3 linked regions of the Vallitalea longa genome follow. The protein of the gene in region 1 interacts with the protein of each later gene in a pairwise test. Links are inferred from orthologs where the notes say so. Each region holds a gene or a part of one and is shown in the gene's direction. Other genes may lie near its edges. The genes, in order: rho, yhbY and hfq.

Region 1 (8,752 bases):
AGTCTAAGTAGTGATATAATGGTTCCGAGTATACCCATTAAAGGGAAAATTGTTGTTATTGATACAAACACATGATAACATTTTGTTTCTTCTTCTTTCAATTTACGTAATAAGTGTAAATCTATTTCAGAATCATTATTCTTTCTAATTGAATCAATAATCTGTTGTATAGGAATATATATGGTTGGATGTAGTGAGTGTTCTAACTTAGCATTAGATTTTTTTAATTTCGGTAGAATATAAAAAAGATTAACTAAAGCTAGAATAATAATTAAGCCATCATAGCCAAGTAAATTTTTAAATATAATTACAAAAAACTTCATAGGTTACCCCCTAAAAATTATGTTTATATAATAGATTAATTTTCACATAACAAATTATACCATAAAATGAGCTATTGCATAGAAAAAAATGTAATTTGTCACCAAGTGATCAAGGAATGAATATATTAAAAAAAGCTAGACAATATTTAAATAGTGTAGTAAAGTAACAATGATAAGAAAAAATGTTCTATAGCTTATTTAATTAAGTTAATATGGTAAAGAATATTAAAAAGTAATCATGTCATGTAAAATCTCAATTATTATATAAAATTCAACTGAAATTCTATATGTAATATAATTTATAAATATAACTTGGAAAGGAGATGGTAGCATGGACGCAGGACCTGGGTGTAGTCATAATAAAATTAAATATTTTCTACCATCTTTAAACCAAGAGTTTTAAATAAAGATTCTCTTTGTTTTATGTATGGTAGAAATACATAAAGGGAGGATTTATATGGATTTAAAAACACTAAGAGAGCTATTAAGGAACAAACAACTATCTGAGATAAAAAATGGATTATCAGTTCTCCAAGAGGCTGATATAGCTGAATTACTAGAAAACATAGAAGTAAAAGAATCCTTATTAATTTTTAGATTGCTGCCAAAAGAAGTAGCTGCTGAGGTCTTTTCCTATTTTGATGTTGAAAGACAATCAGAAATTTCATCATTAGTTAGTGATAAGGAACTTGCAGATATAATAAATGAATTGAATTTCGATGATAAAATCGACTTGATTGAAGAAGTGCCTGCTAATTTAGTAAATAGGATATTACAACATTCTACAGCAGTTGAGCGTAGATTAATTAATCAGTTTCTGAATTATCCAGAAGATTCAGCTGGAAGTCTTATGACTATAGAATTTGTCGGTCTGAAAAAAGAGATGACAGTAAATCAAGCCATGGATAAAATACGACGTATCGGTCTTGATACAGAGACTATTTATACAAGTTATGTGACAGGTACAAAGAGAACACTAGAAGGTATTGTATCATTAAAAGATCTGGTTTTAAGTGAAAAGGATACTATTATTTCAAGTATTATGGAAAAAGGTGTTATATCTGTTAATACTCATGATGACCAAGAGTATATTGCAGAAGTGTTTAAGAAATACAATTTCTTATCATTACCAGTGGTTGATAATGAGAATAGATTAGTTGGTATTATTACCATTGATGATATAGTTGATGTAATGGAAGAAGAAACAACTGAGGACTTTCAACGTATGGCTGCGATAGAGCCTACAGAAATAGAATATTTAGATGCATCAGTGCTTGTATTAGCAAAAAAAAGATTACCTTGGCTAGTTATACTTATGTTTTCAGCTTATTTAACTGAAATGGTTATGGATCAGAATAATTATCTAATCGCTCAATTTGCACTTGCAATATATACTCCCATGCTTATGTCTACAGGTGGTAATGCTGGTGCACAATCAGCAACTTTAATAATAAGAAGTATTACTTTAGGGGATATAAAATTTCCAGATTTTTTTCGTGTGTTATGGAAAGAAATAAGAGTAGGCTTAATTGTTGGTAGTACACTTGGCGTATTAAACTGCATTAGAATATATTTTACAGATGGAAACATATTAAAAGCTGGCATGGTAGGTTTAACATTAATATGTACAACTACTTTTGCAGCGATTATTGGTGGAACACTTCCAATATTAGCTAAGAAGTTAAAACTTGATCCAGCGATAATGGCAAGTCCAATGATTACCACAATAGTGGATGTAACAACTTTACTAATATTTTTTAGAGTAGCATCACTAATTTTGGCATAGAATTATTTGCATTATTATAGTTATTTATGATACAATAACTTGAATATCAAATATAGAGAATATTATTAAGGTAAATTTGATTATTATAATATATTGTATGGAATGCAAACGAGGAGGAAAAAATAGTAATAACAACTAAATTTGATTAGAGTTGATTATTTAGAACAGTTATGTAAAAGTTATAGAAAAATAACCATGTATATAATTCAATAAATACTTTAGCTCCAACAAAAGACTATTAAATAAATTAGAAAAACATATTTGATAGTAATTATAGAGCTTAAATAAAAATAAAAATATTTACCATAAAAATGTGTTAATTTACTTTTTTATGGTATAATATATATGATGTATAAGATATTTCCATATATAATAAATTAGTTATTATATTATTATCATTTAACAGACAATTAGCATTGCTAAAACTAAAACGATATTGGACTAAAACAAATCTTAACTAAATATAGTTCAATATAAGCATGTCCAATTTATATTCATATGACTTATCATTAGTATTCCTAATATAATATGTATTTTATATATTAAATATTAAATTGTAATAAATTTAATTTATTAATGTTTGCTTATTAATAATCATTAGGGGGACAAACTTTAGCAAATATTTATATTGGAAAATTTTTATTAATATTTTAAGTCTAACTAATATAACTTATTTGATATAATTATTTACATAGTTTCGGTTGGAGTAATAATTAATTAAAAACGGAAGGGGTGCTCTAATGAGTACAGATTTCAAAAAATTCACTTTAGCTGAGCTTCGCAAGAAAGCAAAAGAGATTGGCATTAGAAGTGTTACAACATTCAAAAAAGCAGAACTTGTGCAAATTCTTACAGAAGTTGAAGCTAAACAACAAAAAGAAGAAAATAATGTAGAACCAGAAAAAAAACCAGAACAAGAACTAGAATTGAAACAAGAAAAAAAAGTAGAAAAGACCTCACAACCTGAATTGAAATTAGAGAAAAAAGAAATGAAACAGCCTAAATCCAAAAAGGAAAAAAAGGTTCAACCAAAAGTTGTTGAAAAAGAAGAGAATAACAAGGAACTTAAAAATAAAGAAAATGTTGTTAATAAAGTAGAAAATAAAAACATTAAAATAAAAGAAGAAAAAAAAGAAATAAAAAGAGAAGTCACTAATGTAGCCAAAGAAGTGAATAGGGAAATCAAAAAGGAAGTTCATAGGGATAAACCTAATAAAAATGTACCTTCAGATTTTCAAGATCTAAATAGTGGCGAAATAGCTTATGGAGTATTAGAAGTATTACCAGATGGATTCGGTTTTATTAGATGTGCTAATTATCTACCGGGTGAAGATGATGTTTATGTATCACCATCACAAATTAGAAGATTTAATTTAAAGACTGGAGATTTAATAATTGGTAATATTAGAGTTCCAAAAGAAAATGAAAAATTTAGAGCATTACTATATGTCCAGTCTGTAAATGGCGATTCACCTGCTAATGCTTCAAAGAGACCAAATTTTGAAGATTTGACACCTATCTTCCCAAATGAAAGAGTTCGTCTTGAAACCGTTTCTTCAGAGTATGCTACAAGACTAATTGATTTTGTTGCACCAATTGGTAAAGGTCAAAGAGGTATGATTGTAGCTCCTCCAAAAGCAGGAAAAACAACGCTACTCAAAAAAATTGCTAATGCCATAACAACCAATCATCCAAATTGTCATCTTATTGTTTTATTAATCGATGAACGACCAGAAGAAGTAACTGATATCAGACGTTCTATTAAGGGCGAAAATGTAGAAGTTATATATTCTACTTTTGATGAATTGCCTGAACATCATAAAAGAGTTTCAGAAATGGTATTGGCAAGAGCAAAAAGAATGGTCGAACAGAAAAAAGACCTATATATATTACTTGACAGTATTACAAGGCTTGCCAGAGCTTATAACTTAACTATTCCACCTAGTGGTAGAACTTTATCTGGAGGTCTTGACCCAGCAGCACTCCATATGCCTAAGAAATTCTTTGGTGCGGCTAGAAATATTGAAGAAGGTGGAAGCCTTACAATACTCGCTACTGCACTTGTAGAAACGGGAAGTAAAATGGATGAAGTTGTATTTGAAGAATTCAAAGGAACAGGAAATATGGAGTTGGTTCTTGATAGAAAACTATCTGAAAAAAGAATTTTCCCAGCTATTGATATTGCAAAATCCAGTACTAGAAGAGAAGACCTTCTATATACTAAAGAAGAGATGGATGCAGTTTACAGGCTTAGAAAAGCAAGTAGTAATATGCGTTCAGATGAAGTTACAGAAAGTATCTTGAAAGTTTTTGTCAAATCCAAAAACAATAAAGATTTCTTCAATACAATCAACAACAATTTATTGGATAAATACAGATAGATCATAAATTATTTTAAATACGATAATTAAAAGTATTGCATACTGTAATTTCATGTGTTATAATATAAAAGCTGTTTTAAAATATAAGTTCGACTTAGGTCGGCATATAAATATTAAGGCTAATATTTGAAAGAGGTGAAACAAATGAAGCAAGGGATTCATCCAAAATATCATCAAGCTAAAGTTAAATGTAACTGTGGTAATGAATTTGTAACAGGATCAACAAATGAGGATATTCATGTTGAAATTTGTTCCAAATGTCATCCATTCTACACAGGAACACAAAAAGCAGTTTCTGCTCGCGGACGTATAGATAAATTCAACCGTAAATACGGTATTAATCAAGAAAATAACTAATAAGTAGATAAGTTGAGGATTAACCTCAACTTTTTTTCTCATTAAATGTAAATATTTTTCTGTTTTTTTGAAATTCTAAAATGTGACATATTCCCTTTTTTCTTGGTTTTTTAATATATAAATGAAAAGTAGATTAATAAAAGATATCATGTTATAATTAATTAGTCCTAAAAATAATAATATATGGAAGTGATATAAATTGAAAAGAGTTGATATAGGAGGTCAAGCTGTAATAGAAGGTGTTATGATGAAGAATAAAAACACCTATGCTGTAGCTATCAGAAAGCCAGATAAAGAGATTATTGTTGATAAAAAAGAATATACCAGTTTTTCAGAAAAAGTGAAATTTTTTAAATTACCATTGTTTCGAGGTATGTTGGCATTTATCGAATCATTGGTGATTGGTATGAAGATCCTCACTTTCTCAGCAGAATTCTTTGAAGTTGAAGAAGAGGATAAGGAAAAAGAACCTGATAAATTCGATAAGTTTCTTAGTAAAATATTCGGAGATAAATTAGATAATGTTATAGTTGGTTTTTCAGTGGTAATGTCAATAATATTAGCTATAGGATTATTTGTATTATTACCATTAGGTATATCACAGTTGGTAAAAGACATATTGCCAAGTGAAAATCTAATTAATCTAGTTGATGGTGTAATACGTGTTGTAATATTCCTATCATACTTAAAGATAATATCATTGATGAAAGATATACAAAGAGTCTTTCAATATCATGGAGCAGAGCATAAATCAATAAATTGTTTAGAAAGTGAAGAAGAATTGACAGTTGAAAATATTAGAAAACAATCAAGACAACATAAAAGATGTGGTACTAACTTTTTATTGATAGTAGTTCTTATGAGTATATTGGTATTGATGATTATTGATGTTAGAACATTTTGGTTAAGATTCGCAGTGAGATTATTATGCTTGCCATTGATAGCTGGTTTATCTTATGAAATTATCAGATGGTTAGGCAGATCAGAATCAAAATTAGCTAATATTATAGCTAAACCAGGATTATTGTTACAAAATTTGACAACAAGAGAACCAGATGATTCACAGATAGAAGTTGCTATAGCTTCTTTGAAAGGGGTCTTAGTTACTGATGAAGAAGACCATAAGGAATGTATTGGATGATGGTATAAAGACTCTATCTAAAAATGATGTACTTGATGCTAGAATAGATGCAAATCTATTATTGGAACATGTACTTCAGGTAGATAAAATATATACATTAGTTAATGGAAATGAATTGTTATCAGATGAAGATTATGATAGATATAATAATCTTATAAATATAAGAGCTAAGGGGAAACCCCTTCAATATATAATTGGATATCAAGAATTCATGGGATTAACATTTAAAGTGGATAGAAATGTATTGATTCCAAGACAAGATACGGAAATTCTTGTAATAGAAGCAATTAAATATATAAAAGAAAACGATATAACCAGTATATTGGAAATTGGTACAGGTACAGGATGTATACCTATCAGTATATGTTGTGATTGCCAAAATGTACATGCTACTACAGTTGATATCTCAAGTGAAGCTATAGATATCGCTAAACATAATGCAATAATTAATGATGTCGATGATAGAATCCAATTCATACAAAGTAATCTATTTGAAAATATAGATGAAGGTATAGAGTTTCAACTATTCATATCTAATCCACCTTATATAAGAAGTAGTGATATCGATGGATTGATGAAAGAAGTAAAAGAATACGAACCTATAAAAGCTTTGGATGGAGGAATAGATGGACTATATTTTTATAGAGAGATCTCCAGACAAATAAAAAATAGGACCAAGAAAAGGAGTTATGTTTTATATGAAGTAGGATATGATCAAGGTATAGACGTTAAAAATATTCTAGAAGCACTAGGATACGATGATATTAGAATATATAAAGATCTTGCAGGTATTAATAGAGTGGTTGCTGGTGCATATAATAAATAAGGGATTACAAATAAAATATAATATTCATAATTATAAATTCCCTAACTTAATATAGAGAGGTGTAGTTATGTTTGGTAAATTAGACGGCATAGTAAGTAAATTTGAAGAAATATCAGAAATGATTAATGATCCGGAGATTATTAGTCAGCAAGACAAATGGCGTAAGCTTATGAAGGAACATAGTGATTTAATGCCCATTGTTGAAAAATATAAGGAATATAAGAATACTAAAATTAATATAGACGACAGTTTAGCTATTCTCGAAGAAGAAGAAGATCCAGAAATGAAGGAAATGGCTAAAGAAGAACTTAATGAAAGTAAAGAACGATTAACTGAAATAGAAGAAGAAATAAAAATTTTATTATTACCCAAAGACCCTAATGACGATAAAAACGTGTTTGTTGAAATTAGAGGCGGAGCTGGAGGAGATGAAGCAGCTCTATTTGCTGGAAGTCTATTCCGTATGTATTCAAGATATGCTGAAAGAAGTAGATGGAAAGTTGAATTAATAAGTTTTAATGAATGTGGTGTTGGCGGTTTTAAAGAAGTAGTATTCATGATTACAGGAAAAGGTGCTTACTCAAAATTAAAATATGAAAGTGGTGTGCATCGTGTTCAGAGAGTTCCTGTTACAGAATCAGGAGGAAGAATTCATACTTCCACAGTAACAGTAGCTGTTTTGCCAGAAGTTGAAGATGTGGCAGTTGAGATTAATATGAATGATGTAAGAGTAGATGTTTTCAGAGCTTCTGGTAATGGAGGTCAGTGTGTAAATACAACTGATTCTGCTGTTAGAATAACTCACTTGCCAACTGGTTTAGTAGTTAGTTGCCAAGATGAGAAATCTCAGCTCAAGAATAAAGATAAAGCTATGAAAGTACTTCGTTCGAGATTGTTTGACATGGAACAAGCGAAACAACAAAAAGAATTAGCTGAGAATAGAAAAAGCCAGGTAGGTACAGGTGATAGAAGTGAAAAAATACGTACCTATAATTTCCCTCAAGGAAGAGTTACGGATCACAGAATAAAACTTACTCTACACAGGCTAGATAGTATTTTGGATGGAGATATAGAAGAAATCGTTGATAGTTTAATAACAGCTGATCAAACTCAAAAATTAAAAAACATTGCAAATGTATAATAAAAATAGTCAAAGTTAATATATTAACTTTGACTATTTTGAAGTTACATAATTCAAATAAGTATCTTTGGGTATGAGTAAACTCATATTTTATTGTGCACTTTTGTCATATTAAACTAAAATAATAGCGTTTTTCGACAAAAATTCTATATATATTACGAAAAAAATAACTAATATACTTTTATATTTGACATTATTACCATTGCATATTGCACATAATAGTAGTAGAATCTAATTTGTGCTAATTTAAAATTATATTAGGGGGCATAAAAAATGGATTTATCAGCAATGATGCAACATGCACAAGGGTATGAATTTTTACTACAGCTGGCAATACTTTTAGTAGCAGCCGCAATTGGTGGATGGTTGGCTTCAAAGGTATCAATGCCACCAGTTCTTGGACAAATATTAGTGGGAATAATAATTGGTCCGACAGTATTTAATTTAGTAGATGGCAAAAATGATCTAATACATGATATATCACAAATAGGTGTTATATTTTTAATGTTTTTAGCCGGTTTGGAAACTGATTTGAAAGAACTTAAGTCATCTGGAAAAGGTGCTTCAATAATAGCAATGGGTGGTGTTCTGTTACCGTTAGGATTAGGAACTTTGGTTCCTTTATTGTTTTTTAAGAATTTTTTACCTGATGGTGACGCTCATCATCAATTAATGTTTGCTTTATATATAGGTACAATATTAACAGCAACTTCTGTTAGTATTTCTGTTTCAGTTCTTAGAGATATGAAACAATTAGGTAGTAAACAAGGAATTTCCATATTAGGTGCGGCTATAAT
Region 2 (6,776 bases), on another replicon or contig:
GACAGTGGTTTAACTGTTGGTAGCCCACTTGTAAATAACGCAACTGTAACTGCTACAGTTGAAGAAGAAGGTAAAAACAAAAAAGTTATCGTTTACAAGTACAAAGCAAAAAAAGGTTATCATAAGAAACAAGGTCATAGACAACCTTATACTCAAGTAAAAATTGATAAGATTAATGCGTAATTACGATTATGATTAATATTGATGTATTTACAAATAACAATCATATAAACGGTTTTGAATTAAGTGGTCACGCAGGTTATTCTGAGTATGGTAAAGACATAGTTTGTGCTGCAATATCAGTATTAACTATTAATACTATTAATTCAATTGAGAATTTTACTGATGATATATATGACTGTTCAAATGATGAACAAATAGGATATATTTCATTTAAGATATTAGATGAAGTAAGTAATGAATCTGATTTATTACTGAGATCAATGGTATTAGGTATAGAATCAATGATAGAAGAATATGGTAGTGATTATATTACTCTTGTTATCAAGGAGGTGTAAGTATGTTAAAAATGAACCTTCAATTCTTTGCTCATAAAAAAGGAGTTGGTTCTACTAAGAACGGTAGAGACTCTGAGTCAAAGAGATTAGGCGCTAAAAAAGCTGATGGACAAACTGTAAAAGCTGGTAATATTTTATATAGACAACGTGGAACTAAAATTCATCCAGGAGAAAATGTAGGTAGAGGTGGAGATGATACTTTATTTGCATTAGTTGATGGAGTAGTTAAGTTTGAAAGAAAAGGCAGAGACAAAAAACAAGTTTCTGTATATCCAAAAGCTCAATAATGTTAGTGAAAAGTTTCAAATGGTCTTCATTTGAAACTTTTTTTATTTAAATAAGAAAGTTCTACTTTCTATTTTCCTTGAAATCTTTTATAAAGCGTAGCCTCTTGGTTCTTACTCTTTAAACAAGTAGTTGTGTTTATTTGATTATAAGGGTATATAGATACTGTAATTAATAAATACTATAATTGTATGCTATTTAGTATTTTTAGGCTACTAATCTAAAAATGCCTTTCAAATATATTAATTTTATAATATAATACACATAGATTGAAAATATGCTAAGCTCATGATAGCTTAATAATAATCCATAAATCGTGATTATTCCTAATAGGAAGGAAGATGTAAATGATATTTGTTGACCAGGCAAAAATATATATAAAATCAGGTGACGGCGGAAACGGCTGTGTAAGTTTTAGACGTGAAAAATATGTACCTAACGGTGGTCCTGATGGAGGCGACGGTGGTAAAGGTGGAGACATTATATTCAGAGTTGATAATGATCTGAATACTTTATATGATTTTAGACATAAAAAACATTTCAAAGCTCGTAGTGGTGAACCTGGTAAAGGAAATAAAATGCATGGCAAGAACAGTGACGATCTAATAATTAATGTACCACTTGGAACCATTATTAGAGAAGCTGAGACAGGAAAAGTTATAATTGATATGGCTCATAAAGGTATGGAAGAAGTCATTTTGAAAGGTGGTCGTGGTGGTAAAGGTAACCAACATTACGCTACACCTACTATGCAGATACCCAAATATGCTCAACCAGGTAGAGCAGGTAAAGATCTTTGGATTATACTAGAATTAAAAACAATTGCAGATGTTGGTCTTGTAGGATTTCCTAATGTAGGTAAATCAACTTTCTTATCAAGAGTAACTAATGCTAGACCTAAAATAGCCAATTATCATTTTACAACACTAAACCCAAACCTAGGAGTTGTCGATATAAGTGGTGGGAAAGGTTTTGTTATTGCCGATATTCCAGGACTTATAGAAGGAGCTTCAGAAGGTGTTGGGCTGGGACATGAATTTTTGAAACATATTGAAAGAACGAAAGTTATTGTCCATATAGTAGATGTTGCTTCAACAGAAGGTCGAAATCCTGTAGAAGATATTAATAAGATAAATTATGAACTGGAAACATTTAATAAAGAATTAATTAATAGACCAATGGTAATAGCAGCTAATAAAATAGATGTAATGCAAGATGACGAGTATTTATGTGAATTGAAAGACGAATTTGAAGACAAAGGAATTAAAGTATTTCCTATATCAGCAGTAACTGGTAAGGGTGTTAAAGAATTATTATACCATATTAATGATTTATTAAGTAAATTAGATAAAGAAACCCTTATATATGAACAAGAATATTTCTTAGACGAACAAGAAGTACAGGAAGATGGTTTTACAGTTGAAATGTTAGAAGATCATACTTTCTTAGTAGAAGGTGCCAAAATAGAAAAGATGTTAGGTTATACTAACCTTGAAACTGAAAAAGGTTTTGCATTCTTTCAAAAATTCTTAAGGGAAAATGGAATAATAGAAGAGTTAGAAAGTCTTGGCATTGAAGAGGGTGATACAGTTAAAATGTATTATTTGGAATTTGACTTTTACAAATAATATTATTTTAATAATCAATAAATGGATTTATAATCAATGTTAATTAATGAAAGGAAAATATAATGGAAAAAATAACTAGTAAACAAAGAGCTTATCTGAGAAGATTGGCAAATGATTTAGACCCAATATTTCAAATAGGAAAATCTGGAGTGACTCCAGAAGTTACAAAAGCAATTTCAGATGCATTAGAAGCTAGAGAATTAATTAAGATCAATGTACTGAAGAATTGTTTATACACACCAAAAGATATTTGCTATGTCCTATCTGAAAGAACAAGGTCGGATGTTGTACAGCAGATTGGTAGAAAGATAGTACTGTATAGAGAATCTAAAGAAAATCCAAAAATCATATTACCATAATTACAGCTAACTTACGAATGATAAAAAGAAATGAGGGGTTTACATGAAAAAAATATTTAATATTATTATAATAAGCATAATGGTAATAGTAGCAATCAATTGTAATAATTTTTCTTCTATGGCTAGATCCATCTCATATAATGATGTAGATATAACTTTAGCTAAAGTTGTAGAAGTTATTAGTGGTGAAGCAATTAAAGTTATTGAAGAAAATAGTAATTCAGATAAAAGTACAAAACTAATTAAAATGATTGGTATTGATACAGATTCTTCAATGAAAGCTACTGAGTATACTTATAATCAACTTTTAGGCAAAAGAGTTATGTTACTCCCTGATTCTAATAATGATACTTTTGATAAAATAGATAGATATGAGTATAAATACGTCTATCTAGCAGCAAATAAGTCTATAAGTGAGGAGTTGCTTGAATTAGGACTAGCTAAAACTGATACCTCATTTGAAAAAGCAGAACAATATGATGATTTAGTAAAAGCTCAAAACATGGCCATAACAGAAAATAAAGGTGTTTGGGATAATTATAAAGGAAAAAAAGCATTAGTAGGTGTTAATATCAATACTGCAACTAGTGAAGAATTAATGGATATTTTAGATGATACAACTAGTGAAATGGCATATTCTATAGTTAACTATAGAAAGCATAATGAATTTAATGATATAAAGGAAATCAAATTTGTTAATTCTGATTTTACTAAAGAATGGTTTGATAAAAACCGAAACAAAATGTCAGTTGTCAGTAATATTAAAATAGCATCTTTTGAAGAATTGAGATCATTGTTTGGTAATACTAAAATTGGAAAAGAATTAGCAAACAATATTATTGACTATAGGTTGTTTAATACTCTAGACAGCATTAATGATATTAGAAAAGTTCCCAATATGTATAATAAATTTAATGATATAGAGGAATACATATCATTATACACATTAACTGATTATGAGGATAAAGATGATGTAAAAGTAATCAATCTTAATACTGCATCAGCTAGACAAATCAGGAGAACCTGTACTATCTCATCAAAGAGGTCTTATGATATAGTAAAAGAAAGAGATAAGCAAGGATATATTTTTAAGTCTTTAGGCGAATTAGAGAAAAAAGATTTATTGACTAGAGGAGAAATTTTATATTATAGTGATAACTTATCATTATTTACCAATCTAAACACTGCAAAAGAAAATGAGCTTCTATCTCTATTTGGGTGTATTGATATTAGTGATTCCAGTAAAGAAAAACTTGTTGACAAGATAATTGATAACAAACCATATGTAAGTAAAAAAGATCTTGATAAAAAAAATATAATTCCATCTAAATATTATGATATGGTAGAAACATATATATATGCTTCACAGTCTGAGTTGCCAGAGTATATTAACATTAATATTACTGACAGATATAAAGCAGCAGAATTATTCGATATAGATGGAAAAGAAGCTGATAAATATATTAAGAGTAGGAAGAAATACAAATTTAGTAAGTATATCAAATTCGATTATGAAAAATATGCTTCAGACTTTACTTTGTATACTAATATAAATACAGCATCAAAATATGAATTAGAAAATATTTATGGAAGAGTGTACAAAGACAATAAATACCAATATCTAAGACTACCAGCTGATATTATTGATGATATCATTGATTTTAGGGAAGACCAACCATTTAATTCACTAGATGAAGTATCTGAAATATTCTCTAATAATAAAAAAATGAGTTTTTATAATAATATTAAAGATTTTATAGTATTTTATTAATTATATTAAATAATGATTGAAGGGTTATTTATGAGTGAACAATTAATTGGTATAATGGGAGGTACATTTGATCCTATCCATTATGGCCATTTGATATTAGCACAATATGTCTTGGATAACATGAAATTAGATAAAATATTATTTATACCTTCTGGAGTATCTTATTTGAAATCCAATAGAAAAGTTTCAGATAAAATACATAGGCTAAATATGACTAAATTAGGAATACTAAATAACGATGAATTCGAATTATCTACTATTGAAATAGATAGAAAAGGTAACACATATACTGTCGATACAATAGATGAATTGAATGATAAATACCCTTTCAATACTTATTATTTTATAATAGGTGCGGATTCGTTATTCGACTTAGTCAAATGGAAAGATCATAAGAGATTATTCAAGATATGTAATTTTATTGTTGCTAATAGAGGTGCTACTTATACGGATATACAACTTAATGATGAAATCCATATGTTACAAACGAGATATGATGCAAATATTACATTGGTTCGTATTCCGGACATTGAAATTTCATCATCAGAAATAAGAAATAGAGTTAAAGATAAATTATCAATTAGATATTTATTACCAGAAAACGTTGAAAAATATATTGGTATTAACAAACTATATAGCAATATATAGTTTGTGTATGATAATCATGACCTTTAGAAGGGATAAGATATATGCAAAGTAATTATGATTTCACTGCAATTAGAAATGAATTGCAGAAACAATTACATAAGAATAGATATGATCATACGTTAGGAGTTGAAAAAACAGCAGTTTTATTAGCGAAGCTTCATAATGTAGATATAAATAAAGCTAGATTAGCAGCTTTACTACATGATTGCGCTAAAAATTTATCTGATAATAAAAAAATAGAAATATGTAAAAAATATAATATAGAACTAAGCTGTGAAGAATTGAATAATCTTGACTTGATTCATGCCAAAATAGGCTCTGTAGTGGCTAAATACATTTATGAAGTCAAAGATACAGATATACTTAATGCAATAACTTATCACACTACAGGGAAACCAAATATGACCAGCTTAGAAAAAATTATTTATATATCTGATTACATAGAACCTGGTAGAGATAAAGCTCCAAATCTAAAAGAAATTAGAGAAGTAGCTAATAAGGATTTAGATAAAGCTTTATTTATGATATTATCAGATACTATAGATTATTTAAGAGCTAGCAATAATTATATAGTTCCATTAACAATGGACGCTTATGAATATTATAACAATATTCTATATTATACAGGAGGCAAATAGATATGGATAAAAACACAGACAATTCTTTAGATATATTAAAAATAGCGTTGAAAGCATTAGATGACAAATTGGCAGAGGACATTAAAGTACTAGATATCAGAGATTTAACTGTTATTGCAGATTATTTTATTATAGCTCATGGTAACAATAAAAGTCATATAAAAGCTTTAATCGATAGGACAGAAGAAATATTGTCCAAAAATGGTTATGAACCTAAACAAATAGAAGGTTATAATTCTGCAAGTTGGATTCTATTAGATTATTCAAATATCATAATTCATATATTCAGCAAAGAAGATAGGTTATTCTATGATTTAGAAAGAATATGGAGTGATGGTAAAAATATAGATGTTAAGAGTTTAATTGAAGAATAAGTGTATTTTAGATAATAATTCTAAAGGCTGAGTAATATAATAATTACTCAGCTTTTTAACTTAAAATCTTCTAAAAAGTCCAACAACCTTACCAAGTACTGTAACATCCTCAACAATGATTGGATCCATTGTACTGTTTTCAGGTTGTAATCTTATATGGTCAGTTTCTTTAAAAAATCTTTTTACAGTAACTGAATCATCAATTAGTGCAACGACGATATCCTGATTTTGCGCTTGATTTTGTTGTTGTACTAATATTAAATCTCCATTAAATATCCCAGCATCAATCATACTGTTACCTTCAACATTAAGCATAAACATTTGCTTATTGGGTATAAATTCAGCTGGAATAGGAAAGTATTCTTCTATATTTTCAACAGCTAATAAAGGTTCTCCAGCAGCCACCTTACCAATTATTGGTACGCTTATAAGTTCTCTTTTGGTAGGAGCAAAGGATTCGTCAATGATTTCAATAGCTCTTGGTTTTGTTGGATCTCTTCTAATTATACCTTTTTTTTCTAGTCTTTCAAGATGCCCATGGACAGTTGATGTAGA
Region 3 (8,539 bases), on another replicon or contig:
AAGCTGGCAAAGAATATAAATGGTGAAATTATATCTGCTGATTCTATGCAAGTCTATAAACATATGGATATTGGAACAGCAAAAGTTACCCAAGAAGAAACTTCAGGAATTAGACATCATTTAATAGATATATTGGATCCTAATGAAGAATTTAATATAAATATTTTTCAGAATCTCGCCAAAGAATCTATCAATAAGATTGTAGATATCAATAGGATACCTATTATGGTAGGTGGTACTGGATTTTATATTCAATCAGTTTTATATGATATTGATTTTGATAATACATGTAAGGATGATTCATATAGGAATCAGTTACAAGAAGAGGCTTTACGATTAGGTAATGAACATGTACACAACATGTTAAAGGAAATTGATTCTGTATCGTATAATAAGATTCATCCTAATAATCTAAAAAGAGTAATTAGAGCTCTAGAATATTATAGAGAAACGGGCAAGCCCATTTCTGTTCATAATGAAAGAGAATCACAAAAAGAATCTGATTACAACTTGGCATTTTATGTATTAAATATGGACAGAAAATTATTATACGAAAGAATAGACAAAAGAGTAGACATAATGATAGAACAAGGTTTGGTAAATGAAGTTGAAAAACTTAAAGATATGGGGTATACAAAAGATCTAGTCTCTATGAAAGGATTAGGATATAAGGAGATTTACGGTTTCCTAGATGGTGAATATGACTTAGATAGAGCTATCTATATATTAAAAAGAGATACAAGACATTTTGCAAAACGCCAAATTACCTGGTTCAAAAGAGAAAAGAATGTTAGATGGATAAATGTTGACGAATATAATTTTAATAAAGAATTAATTTTAAATAAAATGTTAAAAGATATTGAAGAATTAGGAATTATATAATACAATAGTAATGAGGTTAAAAATTATACAAAAGAAATTAAATTATATAAATTTATTATTCTTATTAGAACCAATAAGCTATGCTTTGTTAAGATTTTATAAATAGATAGAAATCTTAATATCCTACTTAGAGTAAATGTCCTATACATGTGGAGTATCTTAAGGTCAGTACAAGTAGATCTTTATATGTTTAAGGAAGTAATATTAAATTAATATATAATTTAAAATAATATACTAATGGGGGCGAGTTAATGAGTAAACCAATTAATCTACAAGATTTATTTTTAAATCAAGTAAGAAAAGACAAGACAATCGTAGTGGTATATTTAACAAATGGATTTCAACTTAAAGGATATGTAAAAGGATTTGATAATTTTATAGTAATTCTTGAAACAGAAGGTAAACAACAAATGATATATAAACATGCTATATCAACTGTTATTCCTTCAAGAGAAGTATCCTTATCTATTGAAGAATAAAGAGGTATAGATAAATGACTAATTTTTTACAAAAGATGTATCAAAAGCAAAACATCTCAGAAGAGGTTTATAACTTTTGTCAAGAAATAGAAAATGGTTTGATTGATAGATTTAAAGATGTTGATGAAATTGCAGAGTATAATCAACTAAAAGTGCTCTCAGCAATGAGAGAAAATAGAGTTAGTGATGTACATTTTGCTGCAACAACCGGATATGGTTATAATGATCTTGGGAGAGATACGTTGGAAAGTGTGTATGCTTCTGTATTTAATGCAGAAGCTGCTTTAGTGCGTCCACAATTAATATCTGGAACTCATGCACTTACAGTTGCTTTAGCAGCGAATTTAAGACCTGGCGATGAAATATTATCACCAGTAGGTAAAGTATATGATACTTTAGAAGAGGTTATAGGTATTAGAGAAACCAGAGGTTCACTAAGTGAATATGATATTACTTATAATCAAGTAGATATGATAGAGAATAAGAGCATTGATTTTGATGGGATTAGAAACGCTATTAATGATAGAACGAAACTTGTTACTATCCAAAGATCAAAAGGTTACGATACAAGACCTACGCTATCTGTTAATCAGATAGGAGAAATCATCTCATGCGTTAAAGGTGTAAGAAGTGACATAATATGTATGGTTGATAATTGTTATGGAGAATTTGTGGAAAAAATAGAACCTACAGACTTAGGGGCAGATATGATAGTAGGCTCGTTAATTAAGAATCCAGGTGGTGGACTTGCACCAATTGGCGGATATATTGTTGGTAAAGAAGAGTATATAGAAAATTGTGCAGTTAGATTGACAGCTCCTGGATTAGGAAAAGAAATAGGTGCTACCCTTGGACTTAATCAACAATTTTTTCAAGGATTATTCATGTCACCACAAATTGTAGCAGGTGCTTTAAAAGGAGCTATATTTGCTGCTAATGTTTTTCAGAAGTTAGGTTATGAGGTAATACCTGATAAAGATGAAAGTAGACATGATATCATACAAGCTATTAATCTGGGATCACCTGAAGCGATAATTGCTTTTTGTCAAGGAATTCAAGCTGCATCTCCAGTAGATAGTTATGTAACACCAGAACCATGGGATATGCCAGGATATGATTCAGAAGTGATTATGGCAGCGGGCGCATTTGTACAAGGTTCATCAATAGAGTTAAGTGCTGATGCACCTATAAAACCCCCGTATACAGTTTTTTTTCAGGGCGGTTTATCATGGCATCATGCAAAATTCGGTATTATGACAGCTTTACAAAGAATGATAGACAATAAAAGTGTTACAATAGAATGATAATGAGTAATAACTTTTCGATTATTTAAATATAGGTTATAATTGCTAATGTTGGCAATGTTTTATTATATTGAAGTAATTGAAAAGTTTTTTAGAATACATTATATGACATTGGGACGTTTCGTTTGACACTTTATGACATATTAAGTGAAAATAATTTAATAGGATGAAAGCGATGGTAAAAAAAATAGATAATAATGTTAAGATTAATAATGTTAAATTAATCATTAATGGAAATAAAACAGTTGAAGAGATTGCTGATAAACTTGAAGTAAGTACTAAAGCTGTTAGGCATTGGGAAAAAGTTTATATAGCAAATCGTAAGAAGAAAAGAAATAGAGTAATTGCAGGTATCATATTATTACTAGTCATATGTATACCAATTTTGCTTTTTACTATATTACATAAAAAAGCTAAGAAGGTTGATGAAACAGTAGTACCAGAAGTAACTAATCAAGAAAATGAAAGTGAAAATATCAATAAAGATAAAAACCCAATATATAGTGGAGTAGGAACAGTTTTTATTGATCCTGGACATGGCTTCTCTGATTGTGGAACAGCATCCCCTAAAGAATTTGGTTTGGATGTTACGGAAAGTAAGGTTGTCTTAGATGTTTCCAATAGAGTAGTTGAGATATTAAAGGCTAATGATTATAATGTAGTTACATCAAGAACAGAAAATTATAATGAAATACAAGAAGATAAAATATATAAAGTTAAGTTAGAGGAAAGAGTAAAAAAAGCTAATGAAAGTAATGCTGATGTTTTTGTATCTTTACACATTAATGCATTTGAAGAATCCAGTAGTACCAATGGATATGATATATATTATTGTGATAAAGGAGAAGAATATAATACTACAGCAGATAAATTAGCTAAAATGATATCTACTAAATTTACAGAGAAAACGGGAATTGAGAAAATTAAAATACGTGAACAGAAGACAAGGGCATATTATGTAATTAGAAAGACTACTATGACATCAGTCTTATTTGAAATGGGATATGCTACTAATTTAGAAGATGCTAAGAGATTAACTGATGCAGATTTCTTAGAAAATTTAGCTCAATCTGTGGCAGAAGGTATAATGGAATTCTTGACAGAGCTACATCCAAAAGAATAAAGTATATTTAATAAAAAAACATTATCAAATGTTAAAAATAATACTAAAAAGTGATAATCGAATATTAAGCAAGGTTGGCTAGAAAAATAGTTAACCTTGTTATTTTAATAATTAAATTTTTCTTAGTATATTGTATTAATTATTAGTTCAAAATTTTACTCTGAATTTAAAAAAGGAATAATATATTGTGATTTTTTCAGTTTTCTAATATGAAAAAGAGTATAATATATATTAATAAGTTCAATTTAGTAATAAAAAGTTAATTGTTTTTTAATCATTTTTATGTATAATTTTAATGCTAATCATGTAGAATTTAAGATGGTTAGTTATAATTTAGTTTAAAGTAATTATCTTATTGAAAAAATATTAGATGAATCTCAATATGATAATACATACATTGAAAAAAGGTTATGTTTGACTATACGCTAATATAAAGTTACAAAATAAAATTTTGGGAAAGTAGGTATGATAATGGAAATTACTGAGAGTACCATAAAAGACTGTAAACTCAAGGTAAATAAAGTTGAAAAAGAAATTGCCAAAGGAATTGTTGGACAAGAAGATGTTATAAGACAAGTTCTTCTAGGAATTTTGACAGGTGGAAATATATTACTCGAAGGAGTACCTGGTCTTGGAAAGACTCAGCTTGTTAAAACACTTGCTAAAGTTATGAATCTATCTTTTTCAAGAATACAATTTACCCCGGATTTAATGCCGGCTGATGTTGTTGGAACTAATATGTATGTAGAAGATAATCATGGTAAAGGGTATTTTGAATACCAGCAAGGTCCTGTATTTGCTAATTTGTTATTAGCTGATGAGATTAATAGGGCTACGCCTAAGACTCAATCATCCATGTTGGAAGCGATGCAGGAAATGACAGTAACTGTTGGGAAAAATACATATAAGTTACCTCAGCCGTTTATGGTACTAGCGACTCAGAATCCAATAGAAATGGAAGGAACTTATCCATTGCCTGAAGCTCAATTAGATAGATTCATGTTCAAAGTTATGGTTGAATTTCCTAATCTGGATGAACTATCTAAGATTATGGATTTAACTGTAGATGGGAATTATAGTGAACCTTCCAAAATAATATCTGGAAATGATATACTTGATATAAGAAATATCATTAACAAAGTTCCTATAGCTAAATATGTTAAAGAGTATGCTCTAAAACTAGTTGTTGCAACTCATGGTGAATTACCTAATGCATCTGAGATTACTAAAAAGTATCTCAAATATGGAGCTAGTCCACGTGCAGCACAAGCGATACTGAAATCGGCGAAAGCTAATGCTTTACTTGAAGGCAGGTATAATGTTTCTTTTGATGATATTAAGTATGTCGCTCTTATTTGTCTAAGGCATAGAATATTTTTGAACTTTGAAGCTATTAGTGATGGGATTAATGAAGACGAATTCATAAGAATGTTATTGAATGAAATAAAAGTCTAGGAAGTAGAGGTTTATTATGAATGAACAAATTTTTACATCCGATTTTATGAGTAAATTAGAAAAGTTATCAGTATGTATTAAAAATACAGCGGCATATGGATCTGCTGGAAGCAGGAAGTCAAAAGCTAAGGGGATGTCAGTTGAATTTTCAGATTATCGTAAATATGTTCCTTCAGATGATTTCAGAAGAATTGACTGGAATGCTTATGGAAAATTCAAGAAGTTATATATAAAATTGTTTATGGAAGAAAAAGAAGCTGTTTTTAACATATTTATAGATAATAGTAAGTCAATGGCTTTTTATAATAAAAATAGAGTAACTTTGCAGTTAGCTGCTGTTTTTTCCTATATAGCACTTAATAATTTAGATAAAGTATTAATAAATCCTCTTGTATCAAATGAAAGCAACATTTTTCTTGGACAAGGTAAAAATTCTTTTATGAAATATATAAATTACTTAGAAAACATAAAATTCGATGCAGAAAAATCTAATTTCGTTAAGTTGAAAAGATCACATTTTAGGGGTAGCGGTATAAGTATAATCTTATCGGATTTATTTACAAATGATGAGTTGGATGATGTAATTAAATTCTTAACTTATAATAAACAGCAAATACTGGTATTGCATATATTATCAGCAGAAGAGATTGCCCCAACTATAGATGGAAGATTTAAATTGGTTGATAGTGAAACTGGACAAGAAAAAAATCTTATCATGACTCCTAACTTACTAAAAAAATACAATGAAAAATTAGAAAAATATAGTAATGATATTAATAACGTTTGTAACAAATACGGTGCATCTTATATAAGAATCAATTCATCAGATACAGTTGAAAAGATTATTCTAGAAGATTTAATCAATACTTTTACAATGTTATAGAATTAATGTTACATGTTGAATAAAAAGGATGTGTAATCAATATGAGGTTTAGTAATCCTTATGCTTTATTGTGGTTGCTTCTTATTCCAATCGTTATACTAATGTATATTTTGAAGCAGAATTTTGAAAGAAAAGAAATTTCCAGTACTTTTTTATGGGATTTGGCTTTAAAAGATGATGAGGTAAGTACACCATGGCAGAAGTTAAAAAAGAATATATTAATGATATTGCAGATAATTGTCGTTATACTCATTACATTATCATTGGCAAATCCTTATTTTTATAAAAAACACGAGACTAATAATGCACAGATTATAGTTATAGATAATAGTGCAAGTATGAATGCCAAGTATAATAAAAATAAGACGAGATTAGATTATGCAAAAGAGGTTGCAAATAAAAAGATAAACGGATTAATAGATGGAACATCAATTACAATAATTACTGTAGGAAGCGAAGTAAATATAGATGTTTCAAATGCTGTTGACAGAGATGTTATAAAAAAATCAATTAATAATATAAAACCAACATATGGTTCTAAAAAAATTAATGATAATATGGATTTTATATATTCTATAGCAGATAGCTATGAGGATTATGAATTATCTATTGTAACAGATGAAATCATTGAAAATGGGAATACAGATAATTATTTAGTCAACTCCATTGGCTCTAATGTGAGTATAGATAGCTTAGCAACTTTTCTTACAGTAAATAATTATGAAATTCTAGCAAAAATAACTAATAGATATGAAACTCCTGTTAACGTACATCTAGATATTTTTGATGAAAATGATTCCTTATTAAAAGGTAAGGAAATACAATTGCAGGGTAATGAAAGTAAGAATATTCTATTTGATAATGTTGTGTGTGAAGGTTCATATATATATGGAGAAATAAAAGAGAAAGATTTAATAAAAGAAGATAATATAAGATTCAGTACCTTAAAAGAAAACAATACCAAAAAAATATTATTGGTATCAGAAGAAAACATTTTCATGGAAAAAGCTGTTTTAGCATCTAATAAATATGAATTATTCAAATCTAAAAATAGAGATGTCTCTAGTGAAAAATATGATTTATATATTTTCGACAGCATTATTCCTAATGAATTACCGAAAGACGGTAGTTTCATATTTATTAATATTCCAGAGATTGATGGATTATATGATACAGAGTTTAACGATAACAGTAGAATGGTAGATTTTGTTGAAAATGATATAACTAAACATGTGATTAATGAAAAATTCATTGTTTCAACATATAATAAGATAAATATTAAAGACTATATGCAATCTATAGCTGATGCTGGTGATGACAGTGTTATAGCAATGGGAAATAAAAATGGTATAAAATTCGGTATTGTTTCTTTTGATATACATAATAGTGATTTACCACTTAATGTTAGTTTCCCTATTCTTATGGATAGTTTATTAACTAATATATTAGGAAACTCTATTCAATTATTGGATGATTATAATGCTAATGAAAGCATATCCTTCGAGCCATTAAGTACCACGGAAAAAGCATTATTAATAGATCCTACTAATTATAAAGACAAAATAAATGTAGAGTATCCTATAACTTATTATGATAATACTAATAAGTTGGGTGTTTATCAATTAATACAAGAAAACAAAGATAAGGAACAAAAAATAGATTATATAACTATTAATTATGATACCGATTCAGAATCAACTATTAATAGTTATTCAAATGAGTTTGTAAATAGTGTTGATCATAAATCAATTATAAATAATAATAAGAAAACAGATTATATATTCTTATTTATCATTCTTGCTATTGTTGTAATTCTTTATGAATGGAAAAAATACATTATTGGCTAGAGGTGTAATTATGAGATTGGAATTTGGAAGGATATGGGTCTTGATACTATATCCGTTGATAGTTTTTTTGATATTAATGATATCAAAAAAATATTATAACAATAAATTAAAGAAGAATTTAATTACAGTTATAAGATGTATTGTAATGCTGTTTTTAATATTAGCTTTAGCAGATATATCTATCGTCAGAACATCAAAAGAAACGTCTACTATCTTTTTATCAGATGTGTCAGAGAGTATGTACAAGAATAAAGAAAGTATAAAGGATTTTATTAGGAATGCTGTTAAAGATAAAGAAAAAGATGATAGTGTTGCTTCTGTAGTATTTGGGGAAAATTCAACACTAGATGTTAACTTGACTAAAGATTTTACATCTGATGTATTAGTGACAGATGTAAATGGATCATACACAGATATAGAACAAGGTATATTGAAAAGTATGGCATTGATGCCTAGAGAAAAGAATAAAAGGATAGTTATACTAACAGATGGAAAAGCGAATAAAGGAAACTTAAATAAACTTGTTCAATCAATAAAAGATCAAAATATCGAGATAAAAGTTAAAA

The links.
Region 2: the proteins of rho (region 1) and yhbY interact in binary tests that used the Escherichia coli proteins (3 or more experiments, as listed by UniProt). The link is inferred for Vallitalea longa from one-to-one orthologs.
Region 3: the proteins of rho (region 1) and hfq interact in binary tests that used the Escherichia coli proteins (3 or more experiments, as listed by UniProt). The link is inferred for Vallitalea longa from one-to-one orthologs.

Annotation. Positions count from the first base shown.
Region 1 is NZ_BRLB01000001.1:596,474-605,225, reverse strand. The notes cover bases 2,230-5,169. They hold rho (transcription termination factor Rho), read left to right. Parts: upstream 2,230-2,849; coding sequence 2,850-4,490; downstream 4,491-5,169. Other genes in these bases: QMG30_RS02570 (DUF1385 domain-containing protein), read left to right, coding at 5,047-5,169; rpmE (50S ribosomal protein L31), read left to right, coding at 4,635-4,847. Also shown: QMG30_RS02590 (MotA/TolQ/ExbB proton channel family protein), read right to left, coding at 1-323; mgtE (magnesium transporter), read left to right, coding at 781-2,109; more of QMG30_RS02570, read left to right, coding at 5,170-5,988; prmC (peptide chain release factor N(5)-glutamine methyltransferase), read left to right, coding at 5,957-6,814; prfA (peptide chain release factor 1), read left to right, coding at 6,882-7,955; QMG30_RS02555 (cation:proton antiporter), read left to right, coding at 8,229-8,752. UniProt on the Escherichia coli protein: Facilitates transcription termination by a mechanism that involves Rho binding to the nascent RNA, activation of Rho's RNA-dependent ATPase activity, and release of the mRNA from the DNA template.
Region 2 is NZ_BRLB01000002.1:399-7,174, forward strand. Bases 1,318-4,146 are described here. They hold yhbY (ribosome assembly RNA-binding protein YhbY), read left to right. Parts: upstream 1,318-2,502; coding sequence 2,503-2,790; downstream 2,791-4,146. Other genes in these bases: obgE (GTPase ObgE), read left to right, coding at 1,318-2,431; QMG30_RS06190 (helix-hairpin-helix domain-containing protein), read left to right, coding at 2,834-4,146. Outside these bases: rplU (50S ribosomal protein L21), read left to right, coding at 1-183; QMG30_RS06170 (ribosomal-processing cysteine protease Prp), read left to right, coding at 192-518; rpmA (50S ribosomal protein L27), read left to right, coding at 521-805; more of obgE, read left to right, coding at 1,154-1,317; more of QMG30_RS06190, read left to right, coding at 4,147-4,561; nadD (nicotinate-nucleotide adenylyltransferase), read left to right, coding at 4,592-5,209; bis(5'-nucleosyl)-tetraphosphatase (symmetrical) YqeK, read left to right, coding at 5,251-5,847; rsfS (ribosome silencing factor), read left to right, coding at 5,850-6,221; transcriptional repressor LexA, read right to left, coding at 6,282-6,776.
Region 3 is NZ_BRLB01000007.1:172,710-181,248, reverse strand. Bases 21-2,747 are described here. They hold hfq (RNA chaperone Hfq), read left to right. Parts: upstream 21-1,133; coding sequence 1,134-1,361; downstream 1,362-2,747. Other genes in these bases: QMG30_RS13110 (methionine gamma-lyase family protein), read left to right, coding at 1,376-2,665; miaA (tRNA (adenosine(37)-N6)-dimethylallyltransferase MiaA), read left to right, coding at 21-882. Outside these bases: more of miaA, read left to right, coding at 1-20; QMG30_RS13105 (N-acetylmuramoyl-L-alanine amidase family protein), read left to right, coding at 2,841-3,788; QMG30_RS13100 (AAA family ATPase), read left to right, coding at 4,260-5,243; QMG30_RS13095 (DUF58 domain-containing protein), read left to right, coding at 5,260-6,126; QMG30_RS13090 (vWA domain-containing protein), read left to right, coding at 6,168-7,973; QMG30_RS13085 (VWA domain-containing protein), read left to right, coding at 7,984-8,539. UniProt on the Escherichia coli protein: RNA chaperone that binds small regulatory RNA (sRNAs) and mRNAs to facilitate mRNA translational regulation in response to envelope stress, environmental stress and changes in metabolite concentrations.